DNA from 3 places in the Ewingella sp. S1.OA.A_B6 genome. Region 2 is predicted to be linked to each of the others. Evidence: predicted binding sites of a transcription regulator. Region 2 holds the regulator's gene; each other region holds the start of a gene.
What was found. The regulator CRP, encoded in region 2, controls carbon source genes, mostly activating them, when cyclic AMP is high. The targets are predictions, from matches to a motif close to ATGTGANNNNNNTCACAT.

Region 1 (5,786 bases), on a different contig from region 2:
AAGTGGAGAATTTACCGGTTGTCTGAAAGGTGATCGATGGCTTAATTAATGGCATGAGACAGAGCGATGTCGGAAAATTGACCGGCGTTGCCACCGGCAGAGAGGACGAAATTCGACAGGGGAAATAACAGGCATTCTGCGTCAGAACGCTGACTTTTCTTCGTCCACTATTTTCCGATACAAACGGCGTGGGTGGCCGATATTCCCGTACTGCATCTCCACAGCAATAAAGCCAATTTCCACGCAATATTCCAGATAGCGACGGCCGGTAGTTTTACTGATCCCAACCTTTTCCACGACGTCATCCACTGACCAGTTGCGCTCGTCACCTTCGCTGAAAACACGCTGTACTAATTCCAGCGTATTTGGCTCAATCCCTTTGGTGGCAGGGGCTGCAGGCGTATCACTGGCAGGGAGATTATACAGACGATCAAGCGCCTGCTGATCCAGCACTTTGACATGACGCAACTGATGCACCAGTTGCAGAAACCGCTCAAGCGAACTGCGCAGCCGCCTGAATGAAACCGGCTTGATGATGTAGTCGAACGCGCCACCGCGCATGGCCTGGCTGCAGGTATGCATATCACTGGCCGCAGTAATGAAAATCACCGAACAGTCGAGGCTTTTAAGCAGTGCGCTGTCAATAAGCTCAATTCCCTGACCGTCAGGCAAATAGTTGTCCAGCAGCAGCAACCGTGGTCGATAGAGCTGCAGCTGAGTTTTGGCCTGCGCCAGCGTCGCGGCAATACTTACCACCCGCAAGTTAAAATTTTGCTCGATAAAATCGCGGTGCAGCCCAGCCAGATAAGGCTCATCCTCGACGATCACCACGTCCAGCGCGCTGCCCTGATTGATACTGCCAGTTTGTACATTACTGTTATTCATTATCGTTCCTGACTTGCTTACTCGCCCTGCGGCGGATTAGGGATAAACAGTGAAAACACCAAGCCGCGCGGCGCATTGTCCGAAATTTCAATCACCCCACCTGCCTGACGGACATAACGGGACACCACGTACAGTCCGATACCATGTTCGCCTCCTGTGTCGTCCGTAGCCGATGGCGGCTTTGTCGTCACGCCTTGCTCAAAAATTTTCGGGCGTAGCGCCGGCGTCAGGCCGACGCCCTGATCGGCGACTTCTATCAGCAGCTCATCATGGCTGTCCGACAGATAAAACTCGACCGGCTGATGCGGTGCCGGTGCCGCAAGGGTGGCGTCAATGGCGTTATCGATCAGGTTACCGATAATCGACATCAGCTCAGACTCTGTCAACTCCGCAGGCAGGCGGCGAAACTGACAGGCTGGATCGAAACTGAGCTGCACGCCTTTTTCCCGCGCACTGGCATATTTCCCCAACAACAAACCACACAGCGTCGGGGAGGCGAAACGTGTCGAGACAAAATCCAGCACCGCCTGAGCCCCTTCGGACTGTGCCTGAATATAGCCGATCGCCTCGTCGTAGCGCTTCATATGCAGTAAACCTGCCAGCGTTGCCGTCCAGTTAAGTTGTTCGTGGCGCATGATGCGCAGATTATCAGCGTAGCGTTTCACCTGGCTGAGCTGGCTGCTGAGGGTGTTGATATCATTTTTATCGCGAAAGCTAAATACCCAGCCGGTTTGCGTGGCGGGTTCCAGTTCGATACGTACCCGGTTTACTATCACCTGCCGCTGGTTAAAGCGGGTGACTTCATCGTGGCGGTTGGGGGTCGCGCTATCGCTGGTAAAAAATGGGGTATCGGTATGAATCACATCTCGTATGTTTTGGCCGATGAGCGCGGCTTCGGGCTGTGATAACGCCAGCAACTCACGGGCTGCGTGATTTATCGAGATAAGTCGCTGGCGATCATCAATGGCGATCACCCCTTCATAAATGGCTTCCAGCAGCGCTTTTTGCTGGCGAACCAGCAGGGCTATCTCTTTGGGCTCCAGCCAGAACATCTGCTTTTTGAGATTTTTACTGAACAGCCACGAGAAAATAAACAGCAGTACCAACAGCAGCAGGCCGGAGAGCGCCGCCTGCGCCAGTTGCCTGACGGTAATGTCATCGATGTATGACGTGAGATAACCGACCGAGACAATGCCGATCACCTTGTTATGTTCATCCAACACCGGCGCTTTACTGCGTAATGAAATGCCGATGCCGCCCTGACGTACCGAAATGATGGTTTTCCCCGCCAGCACGCCTGCGTTATCCCCGCCGACCATCGGTTTGCCAACGCGATCCGGCGACTCCGAGTGGTACAAATGATTTTCGTGAACGTCACCGACCACAATATAGCTGGCGTCGCTTTTCGCCCTCAGCGGTGCGACTAAACGGGCGATCCCCGCACTGTCATGGGCTGCCACCAATGCAGACAAACCCGGCATCAGGGCAATTTGTGACGCCTGAACCTTGGCGCGGTTGCCGAGATCGTGGTTTAGCTGGCGGTCAATGGTGTGAAAAAGAAATGCACCGAACAGGGCCAGCAATACGCAGGAAAATGCCACCAGAGAGAGAAACAGTTTTATCTGGAATGTAAATCGTAATTTCATTCAGTATGCCAGGGCGGAAGGTGAAGAATAAGCCTAACACGCGTCTTTCACCGGTAACATTCCCCGCAGAGTCAGTTGTGAGCAAAAGCGCATAGACCGCACGGAATGTCGTTAATATCCACACTAACAAAAATGCTAAGCGCGCTATTTACTACAAAGTTGATAAGGATTGCAGCCACCGTAGCATTAACGTCATTAACACCATTACAACCTTTAAATCAGTGGTTTTAATATGAGCAACCTCACAACCCGCCTGCCGGGTGATTTCCTATGCTCATTCTCTGTCGAGTAATTTATAAAGAAGAGAGCCATGCCATGAGCACAACCGATGACACCTATCTGGTTGCTAAAGATCCCAAGACGCAGCCCCTTTCCGCCAAAGAACGCTGGTGGCATATTCTGGATAATTACAAGATAGGGATCATTCCGCTGCCGTTCTTCCTGCTGGCGGGCGTGCTGATTTTGCTTGATTGCCTGAACGGAAAGTTGCCCAGCGATATTGTGGTGATGGTGGCGACGCTGGCGTTCTTTGGCTTCGCATGCGGCGAGTTTGGCAAGCGTTTACCGCTGGTGGGTAAAATGGGGGCGGCGGCCATCTGTGCTACCTTTATCCCGTCTGCGATGGTGCACTACGGTCTGCTACCGGACGTGGTGGTGGATTCCACTATCAAATTCTACAAATCCACCAACATTCTCTACCTGTATATTTGCTGCATTATTGTGGGCAGCATCATGAGCATGAACCGCCAGGTGTTGATCCAGGGCTTTGTGCGTATTTTTGTGCCGATGTTGTGTGGTGAGATTGTCGGCATGTTGGCCGGGCTGGCGATGGGCACGCTGCTGGGTCTGCCGCCGTTCCAGACCTTTTTCTTCCTGATCTTGCCGATCATGGCGGGTGGGGTTGGCGAAGGGGCGATCCCGCTGTCAATGGGTTACGCGACCATTCTGCATATGGAGCAGGGCGTGGCACTCGGGCGTATTTTACCGATCGTCATGCTTGGCAGCCTGACTGCCATTGTGCTGGCGGGTGTACTGAACCAGGTTGGGAAACGCTACCCGCATCTGACCGGCGAAGGCCAACTGATGCCGAGTAAGAAAGGTATGCTTGACCATGGTCTTGAGGTGTTTACCGGTAAGCCTGACGTTAATGCTCTTGCCTGTGGCGCTCTGCTGGCGATCCTGCTGTATATGGTAGGGATGCTAGGTCAACATCTGATTGGCTTGCCCGCACCGGTCGGCATGCTGTTTGCCGCTGTGGTGTTGAAACTGCTCAACGGTGTTTCACCGACCATTCAACAAGGTTCGATGGTGGTGTATAAATTCTTTCGCACTGCCGTGACCTATCCGGTGCTGTTTGCCGTTGGCGTGGCGATCACACCCTGGCAGGAGCTGGTGAACGCTTTCACCGTGCAGAACCTGTGCGTGATCGTCACCACCGTCTGCGCACTGGTCGGCACTGGCTTCTTTGTTGGGAAAAAGATCGGCATGCATCCGATCGACGTTGCCATTGTTTCCTGCTGTCAGAGCGGGCAGGGCGGCACCGGCGATGTGGCGATCCTCACTTCCGGTAACCGCATGACGTTAATGCCGTTTGCGCAAATCGCTACGCGTATCGGTGGCGCTATCAATGTTACCGTCGGTTTGCTGGTACTGGCGAAGTTTTTCTCCTGAACCATAACGCCTCCCTTTCGCCGGAAGGGAGGCGTTTCCCAATAAAAAGGATGAATAGTCCTTTTTTAGACTCGTTGTAGCGTGGTTGTTTTTTATGCTTCAGTTGTTATTTGCGCACTCAACAACGAGTCACCGGCCTGCTGTTTTATGAACGCTTTATTTGTCCGAAGACGCCTGCCAGAGATTCAATTCCCCGTCAGCGACATATTTATCGATCGCCGCCAGCTCGTCTGCGCTGAAACGCAAATTCTCCAGTGATTTCACGTTTTCATCCAGTTGCTCAGGGCGGCTCGCACCAATCAGCACCGAGGTCACACGGTCGTCTTTCAACAACCAGCTCAGCGCCATCTGTGCCATTGTCTGGCCGCGTTGTTGCGCCATTTCATTGAGCAACCGCAGGCTGTTCAGATTGGCGTCGGTGAGCATTTTGGCATTCAGCCCGCGCACTTTATTGCCTTCGGCCTGCATCCTTGAACCGTCCGGAATACCGTTGAGATATTTACCGGTCAGCAGCCCTTGCGCCAGCGGCGTGAACGCGATACAGCCCGCGCCATTTTGTTCCAGCGTATCCAGCAAGCCGCTCTTATCGACCCAGCGGTTCAGCAGATTGTAAGATGGCTGATGGATCAGTAGCGGTACGTTAAGCTCGCGCAATAGCTCCGCCATTTTCTGCGTGCGTTCCGGCGAATAAGACGAAATCCCGACATAGAGCGCTTTGCCGCTTTGTACGGCATAAGCCAGTGCAGAGGCGGTTTCTTCCATCGGTGTCTCTTCATCCACGCGGTGCGAATAGAAAATATCGACGTAATCCAGCCCCATGCGTTGCAGGCTTTGGTCAAGGCTTGCCAGCAGATATTTGCGTGAGCCACCCGCGCCATAAGGCCCCGGCCACATGTCGTACCCGGCTTTGGTGGAGATGATCAGTTCATCGCGATACGGCGAAAAATCCTGACGCAGCAGCTTGCCAAAGTTCTCTTCCGCCGAACCCGGAGGCGGCCCGTAGTTATTGGCCAGATCGAAATGGGTGATCCCCAGATCAAACGCTTTTTGCAGCAAAGCGCGTTGCGACTCCAGCGGGCTGATGTGGCCGAAGCTGTGCCACAGGCCAAGAGAAAGTGCAGGGAGTTTGAGGCCGCTTTGACCGCAGCGGCGAAATTGCATGGTTTCATAGCGGGAGGGCGAAGCAGTGTAGGGCATGATGTCTCCTTTTCTGATGGTGTAGGGTTTTGAAACACTGTTTCTATACTAACGCTCAGAGCAATAAGGGCAACATCGGAATACTCCTCCACCTGCCAGGGGGAGGTTGGGAGGGGGTTTGGCTGGCGACTCTACAGCTACATTCTGGTCTGGTAAAACCCACACCCCATCCCCGCCTTCCCCTCGTGAGAGGGGAAGGAGAAAAGGCCAACCCGCTCACTCGCAAGGGGCTATTTAGAAATCCCAGTCCTCATCTTCCGTATTTACCGCCGTACCAATCACGTATGACGAACCTGAACCCGAGAAGAAGTCGTGGTTTTCGTCGGCGTTTGGCGATAGTGCGGAGAGGATCGCCGGATTGACGTCCGCCATGCTGGCCGGGAACAG
Region 2 (5,786 bases):
ATTTTCATATTTAGTTTTGTTTTGAAGATATACTTATAATGGCAATATACTTGTAATGGATTGAAGGGGATGAAGGTAATGGCAGAAAAATCAGCGGTAAGTCGTGACGCTTTTGATCGGGTTATTTTGCCGGTTTATGCACCCGCGCAGTTTATTCCGGTGAAAGGGAAGGGGAGCCGTGTGTGGGACCAGCAGGGCAAAGAGTATGTCGATTTCGCCGGGGGTATTGCGGTGACGGCACTCGGTCATTGCCATCCTGCGCTGGTGAAAGCCTTGCATGAGCAGGGTGAAACTCTGTGGCATGTCAGTAACGTATTTACCAACGAACCCGCACTGCGATTGGCACAGAAGCTTATTGATGCCACCTTTGCCGATCGGGTGTTTTTTGCCAACTCAGGAGCAGAAGCCAACGAAGCCGCTTTCAAGCTGGCGCGCTATTATGCCTCGCACCGCCACAGCCCGTACAAAAGCAAAATCATTGCCTTCCATAATGCATTTCATGGCCGCACGTTGTTTACGGTTTCCGTGGGTGGCCAGCCTAAATATTCAGACGGCTTCGGCCCGAAACCGGCTGACATCGTGCATGTACCGTTCAACGATCTCGACGCGGTGAAAGCTGTCATTGATGATCACACCTGCGCCATTGTGGTTGAACCGGTCCAGGGCGAAGGCGGTGTTACGCCAGCCACTCAGGCATTCTTGCAAGGTTTGCGCGATTTGTGCGATGAGCATCAGGCTTTGCTGGTGTTTGACGAAGTGCAGAGCGGCATGGGACGTAGCGGTAAGCTGTTCAGCTACATGAATTACGGCGTTACCCCGGACATTCTGACCGCGGCCAAAGCGCTCGGCGGCGGTTTCCCGGTCAGCGCCATGTTGGCGACGGAAGACGTGGCCTCGGTGATGGAACCCGGCAAGCATGGCACCACCTACGGCGGAAACCCGTTAGCGTGTGCCGTCGCTGAAGCTGCGCTGGATATCATCAACACGCCAGAGGTTCTGGCTGGCATCGGCGAGCGCCGCGCGGCATTTATTCAGGCATTGGAAGCGATTAATCAGAAATACTGCGTATTCAAAGAATTCCGTGGTCAGGGGTTATTGATTGGTGCTGAGTTATCTGACGCCTATAAAAACCGCGCCAGTGAGTTCCATAAAGCCGCTGCCGACTGCGGCCTGATGATGTTGGTGGCAGGCCCTAACGTCATGCGGTTTGCGCCATCCCTGGTGATTGAGTTCGCAGACATCAGCGAGGGGATGAATCGCTTTGAGGAAGCCATTGGGAAAGTGTTGAGCGCTTGAGGTTTCCCTATTCTCCAATAAAAACGGCGCGACAGTTGCCTGTCGCGCCGTTTTTCAGGGAATCAACGGGTGCCGTAAACGACAATCGTTTTACCGTGAGCGGAGATCAAACTCTGATCTTCCAGCATCTTGAGGATACGGCCAACCGTCTCGCGTGAACAGCCGACGATTTGACCAATTTCCTGACGGGTTATTTTGATCTGCATACCATCCGGGTGGGTCATCGCATCCGGCTGTTTTGCCAGACTCAGCAAAGTTTGCGCGATACGGCCCGTCACGTCGAGGAAGGCGAGGTTACCCACTTTCTCCGAAGTCACTTGCAACCGAGTCGCCATCTGAGCAGAAAGACGCATCAGAATGTCTGGATTAACCTGAATTAACTGGCGGAATTTTTTATAAGAGATTTCAGCCACTTCGCAAGCAGATTTAGCACGAACCCATGCACTACGCTCCTGGCCTTCTTCGAAGAGTCCCAGCTCGCCGATGAAGTCACCTTGGTTCAGGTAGGAAAGTATCATCTCTTTGCCTTCTTCATCTTTAATCAGGACGGCAACCGACCCTTTCACGATGTAGTAGAGCGTTTCGGCTTTTTCACCTTGGTGAATCAGCGTACTTTTGGACGGATATTTATGTATATGACAGTGAGACAGGAACCATTCGAGAGTAGGGTCTGTTTGTGGCTTGCCGAGAACCATTAGTTATTATCCTCTGTTATTATCGCTGCCCAAAATCACAGGGCTCAGAGTTCCCTGTACGGCGTCTTAAAAATGCGCGCCCTTTTAGCATAAGAACTGTCCAGTAATGCTGCAAGCGGGAGTCGGAGTGTAACAGCGTTATAAATGTTGTTAACACCGTGGTTTCATATGAAAACCACAAACCCATCACCGCAATTTACTGAAAAGTATGTATCGGCTCTGTTTGTAGCACAGGTTTGAGCGAGTGTCTTCTGTTGTCTCGCTTCAGCATGATGGCGATCGGGTTACGTTGCTGGTTTTTTCCTAAAAGGGTAGTCTGAGAAGAATTCAGTTTAAATGAAAGCAGCGGGAGTAAGGCATTATGCAGGCACGCGTAAAGTGGGTAGAAGGGCTGACGTTTTTGGGTGAATCTGCGTCAGGTCACCAGGTTTTAATGGACGGTAACGCGGGCGATAAAGCCCCAAGCCCGATGGAGATGTTGCTGATGTCGATGGGCGGTTGCAGCGCCATCGACGTAGTGTCTATCTTGCAAAAGGGCCGCAACGATGTGCAGAACTGCGAAGTCAAACTGACGTCTGAACGCCGTGAGGAAGCACCGAGGCTGTTCACTCATATCAACCTGCACTTTATTGTCACCGGAAAAGAGTTGTCAGATAAAGTGGTTGAGCGCGCGGTGTCCTTGTCGGCTGAAAAATACTGTTCGGTATCTCTGATGCTGGGTAAAGCCGCCTCCATCACTCATAGCTTTGAAGTGGTTGAGCCGGAGTGAGTGACTAAATGCCGCAGTGCTTAGGCGTGCGGCATCTTCCTCACTTAATCTTCTTCCCTTCCATCAGGCGCTGCACCAGTGGTGCCATAATCAGCTCCATCGCCAGCCCCATTTTACCGCCCGGCACCACCAGCGTATTGATGTGCGAGATAAACGAACCTTGCAGCATCGCCAGCAGATAAGGAAAATCTATATCGTCCAGCCCGCGAAAGTGAATCACTACAAAGCTTTCATCCAGTGAAGGGATGGCCTTGGCAGCGAACGGGTTGGAGGTGTCTACCGTCGGTACGCGCTGGAAGTTGATGTGCGTGCGGGAGAACTGTGGGGTGATGTAGTTGATGTAGTCATCCATTGAACGCACCACTGAATCCATGACTGCTTCACGCGAATGGCCCCGTTCACCGGTGTCACGTACCAGTTTCTGGATCCACTCGAGGTTAACAATCGGCACCACGCCGACCAGCAAATCTACCTGAGAGGCGACATCGATTTTGTCGGTCACTACGCCGCCGTGCAGTCCTTCATAGAATAATACGTCGGTCGGTTCTTCCAGTGCCTCCCACGGCGTAAAGGTGCCCGGCACCTGATTATAAGGAACCGCTTCGTCATAAGTATGTAAGTATTTACGGGAACGGCCACTGCCATTTTCACCATACTCTTTGAAGCTTTGTTCCAGTAAACCAAAGTCATTGGCTTCCGGGCCGAAATAGCTGATGTGGCGGCCCAGATCACGAGCTTTACGGATTGCTGCGTCCATTTCCGGGCGGGTAAAGTGGTGAAAACTGTCGCCTTCCAGTTCAGCAGAGCGTAGGCCAAGCTGTTGGAATATCTTACGAAACGCCAGGCTAGTGGTGGTAGTGCCTGCACCGCTCGAACCGGTGACAGCAATCACGGGATGTTTGGCTGACATAGGGCTGATGACTCCATAGTAATGGTGACGCTACTGCGCCCAAAAGTCGTGACAAAATCGAGGCATAATTAATCTATTAACTAACATATTTATTCATTCGATTACAAATCAAACGCGGCTTGTCGCGTTGCTGTTTATCTTTGTTTCAGTTCCAGTCGTTCTGGCGTTCTTCCTCTCCCGCCCGGAATTGGCTGCGGGGCATGATGTTCAGTGTTTCGTGCAGTTCGGACCATACCAGCAGGATATCGCCACTTTTCAGCTGGCGGCGTACATCTTCCACTTTCTGCTCGAGTGAACGCTCCTGCTCGCCGTAGTCAGTACCTTCGCGCAGTACGAAAGCTTCAATCACGCTGGTTAGGATCTCAGTATCCAGTTCTTGCCAGGGAATAATCACAACTCAAATTCCTTTAATTCTTTAAATAGGGTGCTATCCAGGCCGGAATGCGCTGTTCCAGCCACATTTTCGGGTTACGCAGGTTACCGGAGACAAACCCGACATGGCCGCCGTGTTCGGTTAATTGATACTCGATGCCTGGCGGTAAATCAGCGAGAGAGGGGATGACTTCCGGGGTCATAAAGGGATCATCTTTGGCATGAATGATCAGCAGCGGAATGCGCACTTGCGCCAGCATAGGGAGTCCGCTGCAACGGCGGTAGTAATCCAGCGCATCGGCAAAACCGTGGGCCCTGGACGTGATGGCGTCGTCGAATTCACGAATGCGTCGCATCGATTTTAGTTGTTGTAGCGTGACTGGCAGCGTCCCCGGGTACTTCTCCAGTTTCCGCGAGGCATTTAGTTTAAGCTGATCCAACAGGTAGCGCTGATAAATACGCGATACACCGCGCTCCAGCCGGTCAGCGCAAGGTTCCAGCATCAGCGGTGCGGACACCACGACCGCTGCTTTGAGCGTGCAGTTTGTCCCTTCCTGCCCAAGATAGCAGGCTAACATGTTACCTCCGAGCGACACGCCGACCGCACCGGTTGGCACGGCGCCGTGAGTATCATTCAGCCAATTGAGAAAGAACCGTGCGTCTTCGGTTTCACCGGAGTGATAAATGCGTTGCATTTTGTTTGGCTCACCGCTACAACCGCGAAAATGCATCACTACACCGAGCCAACCCTGTTCGCGCCAGGCATGCAGCAGACCGTGAGCATAAGGGCTGTAGAAATTGCCCTCCAGACCATGGAATAGCACCATGCGCGGTTTATGCTCCGCCTGCGCCGGGTCTTCGCTCCAGGCTAAATCGATGAAATCTCCATCTGGGGTATCCAGCCGCTGCCAGTGCGGTTGCAGCATCATGTGCCGGCGTACCAGCCGCGGCAGCAGCGTTTGCAGATGCGGATTACTGGCTCCGCGCAGAGGGCGAAAGGATTCATGCATAAGATGAATAATTTTCTCGTCAGGGGCCTTGTGCGATCAATATCACACTGATAGCTTCAATCCTATCGCACATTCTTCGGGTCGGAGTACCCAAATAAATGGAACTTAGCTTATTTTTATCGATGCTCGGTTTTTTGTGGGTTGCTGCTATCACGCCGGGCCCGAACAATATGTTACTCACCACTTCTGGTGCTAATTTCGGTTTTCTCCGTTCTATCTGGTTGCTCGTCGGTATTATGCTCGGCATGCAAAGCATGGTGTTGCTGGTGGCATTTGGCGTAGGCAGTCTGATTACGGTCTACCCGGCGTTGCACCTATTTCTTAAAATTGCGGGTAGTTTGTACTTGTTGTGGCTCGCGTGGAAGATTGCCACCTCAGCGTATGAAAAGCTGGACGTCGGTGCTGCGCCGCCAAAACCGCTGCGCTGGTATCAGGGCTGGTTATTACAGTTTCTCAACCCCAAAGCCTGGCTGATGGGTCTTGGCGCGGTGGCCAGTTTTAGTCTGGCGGGCACGGGTTATAACCACTCCATCGCCGCCATAAGTTTGGGGGTGTTTATCGTCAATCTGATTTCCGGCATTATCTGGCTGGGATTCGGTACGGTGATTGGCCGCCTGTTGAGCAGTCGCCGTGCCTGGTATACTTTTAATGTGTCCATGGGCTTGTTAACCGCAGCCTGTGTATTACTCATTTGGCACTGATTTTTCAGATAAAAAAGGAGCCTTATGCGGCTC
Region 3 (5,786 bases), on a different contig from region 2:
TCGACCAGCGCGATCAGATGGTCAGCCAGCTAAACGATATCGCGGGCGTGACGGTAACCCAGCAAGATGGTGATGCGTATAACGTCTCTTTCGCCAACGGCGTGCCGTTAGTGCAGGGGTCAAACACCCGCACTATCGTGGCAACCCCGTCCAGTGCAGATACCAGCAAACTGACGGTGGGTGTTACACAGCCGGACGGCACAGTATCTGAAATCGCTGAAAGCCGTATCACGACAGGGGCACTGGGCGGGGTACTGAACTTCCGTAAAGACAATCTCGATCCGGCCATTAACCAGTTGGGTCAGTTAGCGCTGTCGTTGGGCGACAGTTTCAACACTGTCAACCAAGGCGGCTTCGACATGAACGGCGATAAGGGCGGAGACTTCTTCAGCTTCAACCAGCCATCCACCGTCTCCAACATCAAAAACACGGGTAATGCAGTAGTTAGCGCAACCTTCAGCAATGTTTCTGCGGTTAAAGCCAGTGATTACGTAATGTCTTATGACGGCACAGCCTGGACCGCGACCCGTACGTCAGATGGCGCAAAAATTACCCCAACGGCGGGCACTGACACTTCAGGCACCCCAACCCTGAATTTCGACGGACTGGAAGTTTCTGTTACCGGTACACCGAACGCCAAAGACAGCTTCACGGTAAAAACCGTCAGCGGTGTGGCCGGTAGCCTTAATCTGGTAATCACCGACTCTTCAAAAATTGCTGCCGCCAGCGAAGTGGATCCGGTCACCGGTGCCGTGGGCGCCAGTGACAACCGCAACGCCCAGAAATTGCTCAACTTACAAACGGCCAAGCTGGTAGAAGGTAAATCTACGCTGTCAGGGGCTTACGCCAGCATGGTGAGTAACGTTGGTAATCAGGTATCGACTCTGAAAATCAATAATACCGCGCAGACCAACATCGTGACGCAACTGAGTGCGCAACAGCAGTCAATTTCCGGTGTGAATACTGATGAAGAGTACGGCGATTTGCAGCGCTTTCAGCAATATTATCTGGCTAATGCGCAGGTGATCCAGACGGCGTCTACCATTTTCGACGCGATCATCAACATCCGTTAATTAAACACTTTGATGCGATAAGGAATTGATGCTATGCGCCTTAGTACAAATTTGATTTACCAGCAAAATATGGACAGCGTCCTCAATGCACAGTCACGCTGGCAAGATACGAGCGTACAGCTCGCGACCGGTCTGAAGGTTAATAAACCTTCTGATGACCCTCTGGCTGCATCGCAGGCGGTGATGGTTCAGCAGGCACAGGCTGAGAACGATCAGTATGGGGTTGCCCGTACTTTTGCCACGCAAAGCATGAGTCAGGAAGAGTCATTACTACAGAATGTGACATCGAGTATTCAGGACGCACAGACGCTGATTGTTCAGGCCGGCGACGGTACATTGAGCAACGATGACCGTAGTTCATTGGCGACCAAGCTGCAGGGCATTAAGGATCAGATATTGAACCTGGCCAACAGCACCGACGGTAATGGGCGCTATATTTTTGCCGGTTATAACAGCGATAAACCGCCATTTACCACCGATGCCACTACCGGCGCTGTGACCTATAACGGCGGCACGCAATCTATTTCCCAGCAGGTTGATGCCAGCCGCACCATGATCATCAACCATACAGGTTCGCAGGTATTTAATGCGTTGACCGGGGATGCGGTAAAAGAGCCTGACGGTTCGGCGAGTGAGTCTGATCTGTTTAAGACCATTGATACCGCGCTGAAGGCGCTGAAAACGTCGAAAGAAGATTTCCCTAACGATACTGATTACACCGACGCGATTGATAAGACCAACCGTGGCCTGCGTAACTCGCTCAACAATGTGCTGTCTGTACGTTCCGAGTTGGGTACTCAACTGAGTGAACTCGATAAGCTGGACTCGCTGGGAGATGACCGCAAATTGACTAACAGTGACAAACTCAGCTCGCTGGTCAATGCCGACTGGACAGCGGTCATTTCACAATATTCTCTACAGCAGGTTGCACTGCAGGCGTCGTACAAAACCTTCAGTAACATGCAGGGCATGTCACTCTTTAAAATGAACTCCTGATCCTTTCATACTGATCTGCTTTCCAGAACGGAGGGGCAAAGTCTCCGTTCTGACACGCTTTTCTGAGCATGCTTAAACCGGGTGCGCTCAGCTTTGTATGTCACTCTGTGTTGCAAAGAGCAGGGTGGCATACACCTTTTAGCGTTGATCTGTCAGCCCCTCAAGCGTTTCAATCCTCTACGAATTTACCCAAATACTGCTAATAACACCGGAAACAGGAACGGGGCCAGCAGCGAAGTGATGATCCCGCAGATCACCAGCGCCAGCGAACTGAACGCACCTTCCTGAAAATCCACCTCAGCGCAGCGAGCGGTGCCCAGTGCATGTGAGGCCGTACCCATCGCCAGACCGCGTGAGGCTTTGGTCGTGATCTGCAGAATATTCAAAATAATGTGACCAAACACCGCACCTAAAATGCCGACGAAAATAACGCACACCGCACTGATGGCCGGTATTCCGTTGATGGATTGTGCCGTAGCCATAGCTATCGGCGTGGTAACAGATTTTGGCAATACGGACGCCGCTATTTCAGGTGTGGCACCCATCCATAAAGCAATGGCGGTGCCGGTGACCATCGCCACCACGCTACCGATAAAACAAACACTGATGATCGACTTCCAGCGCGCGCGGATCTGATGCAACTGCTCATACAGCGGGAAAGCCAGCGCGACCACGGCGGGTTGCAGCAGGTCGTTGAGTATTTTGCTGCCGGCGAAATAACGGGCATAAGGGATATGGGTGATCAGCAGCAAAGGGATGATGATCACCATCGACATCAACAGCGGATTGAGCAACGGCAGTTTGAGCTTCACCGCCAATTTGCGAGTGCCGAAAAACACCAGCAACGTTAAGGGCAGGGACCACAGAATGTCGATCATGGTTTCTCCTCCGCCTCGCCGGTGACCGGACGCTCCCGGTGAACATAGTGGGAGCAGTAACCGGTGACCAACAACACGATTAGCGTGCTGATAAAGCAGGAGACGACCAGCGGGCCAAACTGAGTACGCAACACATCGTAATAACTCATTACGCCGACACCAATGGGCACGAACAGTAATGCCATATAGCGAATCAGCACATTACAGCCGGGTTTCACCCAGCGATAAGGTAAGATCTGGGTGCAGAGCAGGGTAAACAGGATCAGCATACCAATGATACTGCCAGGGATGGTGAGCGGCAGCAATGATGAAACACCAATACCTGCGTACAGGCAGAGGTAAATCAATACAAATGCCCTGATATACTGCAATAACAGCGTTATGATGTTGCGCATAGCCTTCTTTCCAGTGGGGTGACGTATTCATCATACAATTAAAGCGTGATCTATACCACAAAACTGAGTATGAAATTAATGAATGAGTGTATGCCATTTTTGAGCGAGGAGGCACTTGATATGCAGAAAATTATGCAGAGATTATCGGGTGCGAGTGGATCATGTTCTGGCCATGAAAAATCTTCACAAAGTTACATTACTATTGAATTCCCCACTTTAAAGATAACTCCAGGGGTCATGAGCACTAGAGCAACTGTGGGTATTTTGGCTTGTCCCGTTAATCGGTGGCGTTGTGGGTGGATTGATATATCGATTCCTGCTTCAGAAGAACGAGTAGGTTGTAGGGGAATAAGTAGGATGAACACCAAAAGGCGCTTTTTCGAGCGCCTTTTGGCTTAAGTGCACTTGCTCCATGTACAGTGCTGTCTGTAAGCGAAATTCAACTCATTAAGGGTAATAAACGTTGATACAGCTCACTGAATACCTTGCGACGGGAGCTGTAGGCGAGGTGCCTGACCTTATCCGGCTGGTGGGTTTGTTCTAAAGGCAAAGCTGGCAGTAATTGCGCCAGGGATTTCTGCGGGTTCATGGCAATTTGCGCCAGTCTGGCCGCGCCCAGTGCTGGGCCCACATCCCCACCGGTGCGATATTCGAGAACTTGACCGCTGATATCTGCCAGCATTTGCCGCCAGTAAGGACTGCGCGCGCCACCGCCAATCAGGATGATCGAATCCGGTTTCAGACCGGTGGCATGCAGCGCGTCCATGCCCTCTGCCAGGGCAAAACCTACGCCTTCAAGTACTGCACGGCCGATATCCGCTGGCCCATGCTCATGCGTAAGACCAAACAGCGTGCCTTTGGCCTGCGGGTTATTGTGCGGCGTTCGTTCGCCGGACAGGTAGGGCAGGAACCATACCGGCGTTTCTGAGGGCGTCGATTGCTCAACCAGCTTCAGCAAGTCACCTACCGAGGCCATCCCGGTCAGTTTTGCAGCCCAGTCAAGGCAAGAGGCAGCGCTGAGCATCACGGACATCAAGTGCCAGGTATCGGGTAAGGTGTGACAGAAGCTATGTACGGCCTGTTGTGGATTACTGAGGAAACCGTCGCTAACCGCAAAATAGACGCCTGACGTCCCGAGAGAGAGCATGGCCTGACCTGCACGGTATAAGCCAACACCTACCGCACCTGCCGCATTGTCACCGCCACCCGCAATCACCGGTATGCACCCGATGCCCCAGCGTTTTGCCAGTTCGGCTGAAACTTTGCCCGTCATCTGGCAGCCTTCGAACAGCTCAGGCATCTGCTTCCGATGCAGGAAGCACGCGCTGAGCATGGCGTCACTCCAGTCGCGTTTAGCGACATCCAGCCACATAGTCCCCGCTGCATCTGACATATCAGTGGCAAAATTTCCGCTGATGCGCCAGCGCAGGTAATCTTTGGGTAGCAATACTTTATCTATCTGGTTAAATACCTCAGGCTCATGCTGTTTTATCCATGCCAGTTTAGGCGCTGTGAAGCCCGGCATCATGACGTTTCCTGTGATATGGCGGGATTCGGGCACGGTTTTTTCCAGTTCCAGACATTGTTTAAAACTGCGTCCGTCGTTCCATAAGATAGCCGGGCGTAATATCTCTCCGTGCGCACCGAGCAGCGTGGCACTGTGCATTTGACCCGTCAGGCCAAGGGCTTTGACGGTAGAGAGATCCTGTATTGTTGCCAGCGCCAAAATGGTTCTGTCGGTCGCATTCCACCACTGCTCAGGATCCTGTTCTGACCATAAAGGATGAGGGCGAGAAAGGGTGAGTGATTCGCTGTGAGTGGCGACTACCTGCCCGGATTCGCTGAGCAAAATGGCTTTTACGCCGGATGTACCGAGATCGATACCGAGATACATATTCACCTCTTTCTGCACCCGTTATCCTCGTCATACTTCAAGTAGCATGTGCGTTAGCTGCCCCCATTCCCCCCAGTACCTTGTTATTCATGTTCCTGGGGGGAATGGGCTTGCCGCCTGACTGCAATTCGAATTATGTAGAGTATATCTTCCGGTCGTTTGAAATTTATCGGGTACATTCATCGTGGTTATCACCCGGCAGTTTTCACCGGGACGTTTTATACTCGTCATACTTCAAGCTGCATCTTTGTTGGCCACGCTCACTCACCCGAATCACTTAGTTTACTAAGCTCATCGGGATTCCTTCTCTTGCCGCCTCGATGCACCTCGAATTATTTGGGGTATAGCCATTACGCAGTGATTAACTGAACAGGTAGCGGTTAACCAGATTTTCTAGCTTTTCCTGATGGCCGCTCTGATGCACCGGCGCTAACTGTTGCTGCTGTGCAAACTTCGCCAGTTCATCCAGTGACATTTTACCCTGCAAAATCTGTTGGCCCAGCTCAGTATTCCAACCTGAATAGCGTTGGGCGACGTGCTTGTCGAGTTC

Region 1: the regulator CRP is predicted to act here: its motif matches at 2,762-2,779, upstream of ACMV8I_RS19995 (2-hydroxycarboxylate transporter family protein).
Region 3: the regulator CRP is predicted to act here: its motif matches at 3,386-3,403, upstream of ACMV8I_RS06405 (CidA/LrgA family protein).

What each region holds. Positions count from the first base shown of each region.
Region 1 covers NZ_JBLJFK010000017.1:18,611-24,396, forward strand. Annotated here, with positions in the region: gene ACMV8I_RS19985 (response regulator) at 142-885, opposite strand; gene ACMV8I_RS19990 (ATP-binding protein) at 903-2,531, opposite strand; gene ACMV8I_RS19995 (2-hydroxycarboxylate transporter family protein) at 2,847-4,202, shown strand; gene mgrA (L-glyceraldehyde 3-phosphate reductase) at 4,359-5,399, opposite strand; gene nrdF (class 1b ribonucleoside-diphosphate reductase subunit beta) at 5,634-5,786, opposite strand, start outside.
Region 2 covers NZ_JBLJFK010000009.1:12,567-18,352, reverse strand. Annotated here, with positions in the region: gene argD (bifunctional acetylornithine/succinyldiaminopimelate transaminase) at 79-1,296, shown strand; gene crp (cAMP-activated global transcriptional regulator CRP) at 1,359-1,991, opposite strand; gene ACMV8I_RS15740 (OsmC family protein) at 2,353-2,760, shown strand; gene ACMV8I_RS15735 (phosphoribulokinase) at 2,801-3,670, opposite strand; gene ACMV8I_RS15730 (YheU family protein) at 3,816-4,064, opposite strand; gene ACMV8I_RS15725 (hydrolase) at 4,078-5,052, opposite strand; gene ACMV8I_RS15720 (LysE family translocator) at 5,151-5,753, shown strand.
Region 3 covers NZ_JBLJFK010000001.1:1,336,275-1,342,060, reverse strand. Annotated here, with positions in the region: gene flgK (flagellar hook-associated protein FlgK) at 1-1,073, shown strand, start outside; gene flgL (flagellar hook-associated protein FlgL) at 1,107-2,069, shown strand; gene ACMV8I_RS06410 (CidB/LrgB family autolysis modulator) at 2,255-2,947, opposite strand; gene ACMV8I_RS06405 (CidA/LrgA family protein) at 2,944-3,342, opposite strand; partial or broken gene ACMV8I_RS06400 (aquaporin) at 3,584-3,679, shown strand; gene xylB (xylulokinase) at 3,782-5,236, opposite strand; gene xylA (xylose isomerase) at 5,598-5,786, opposite strand, start outside.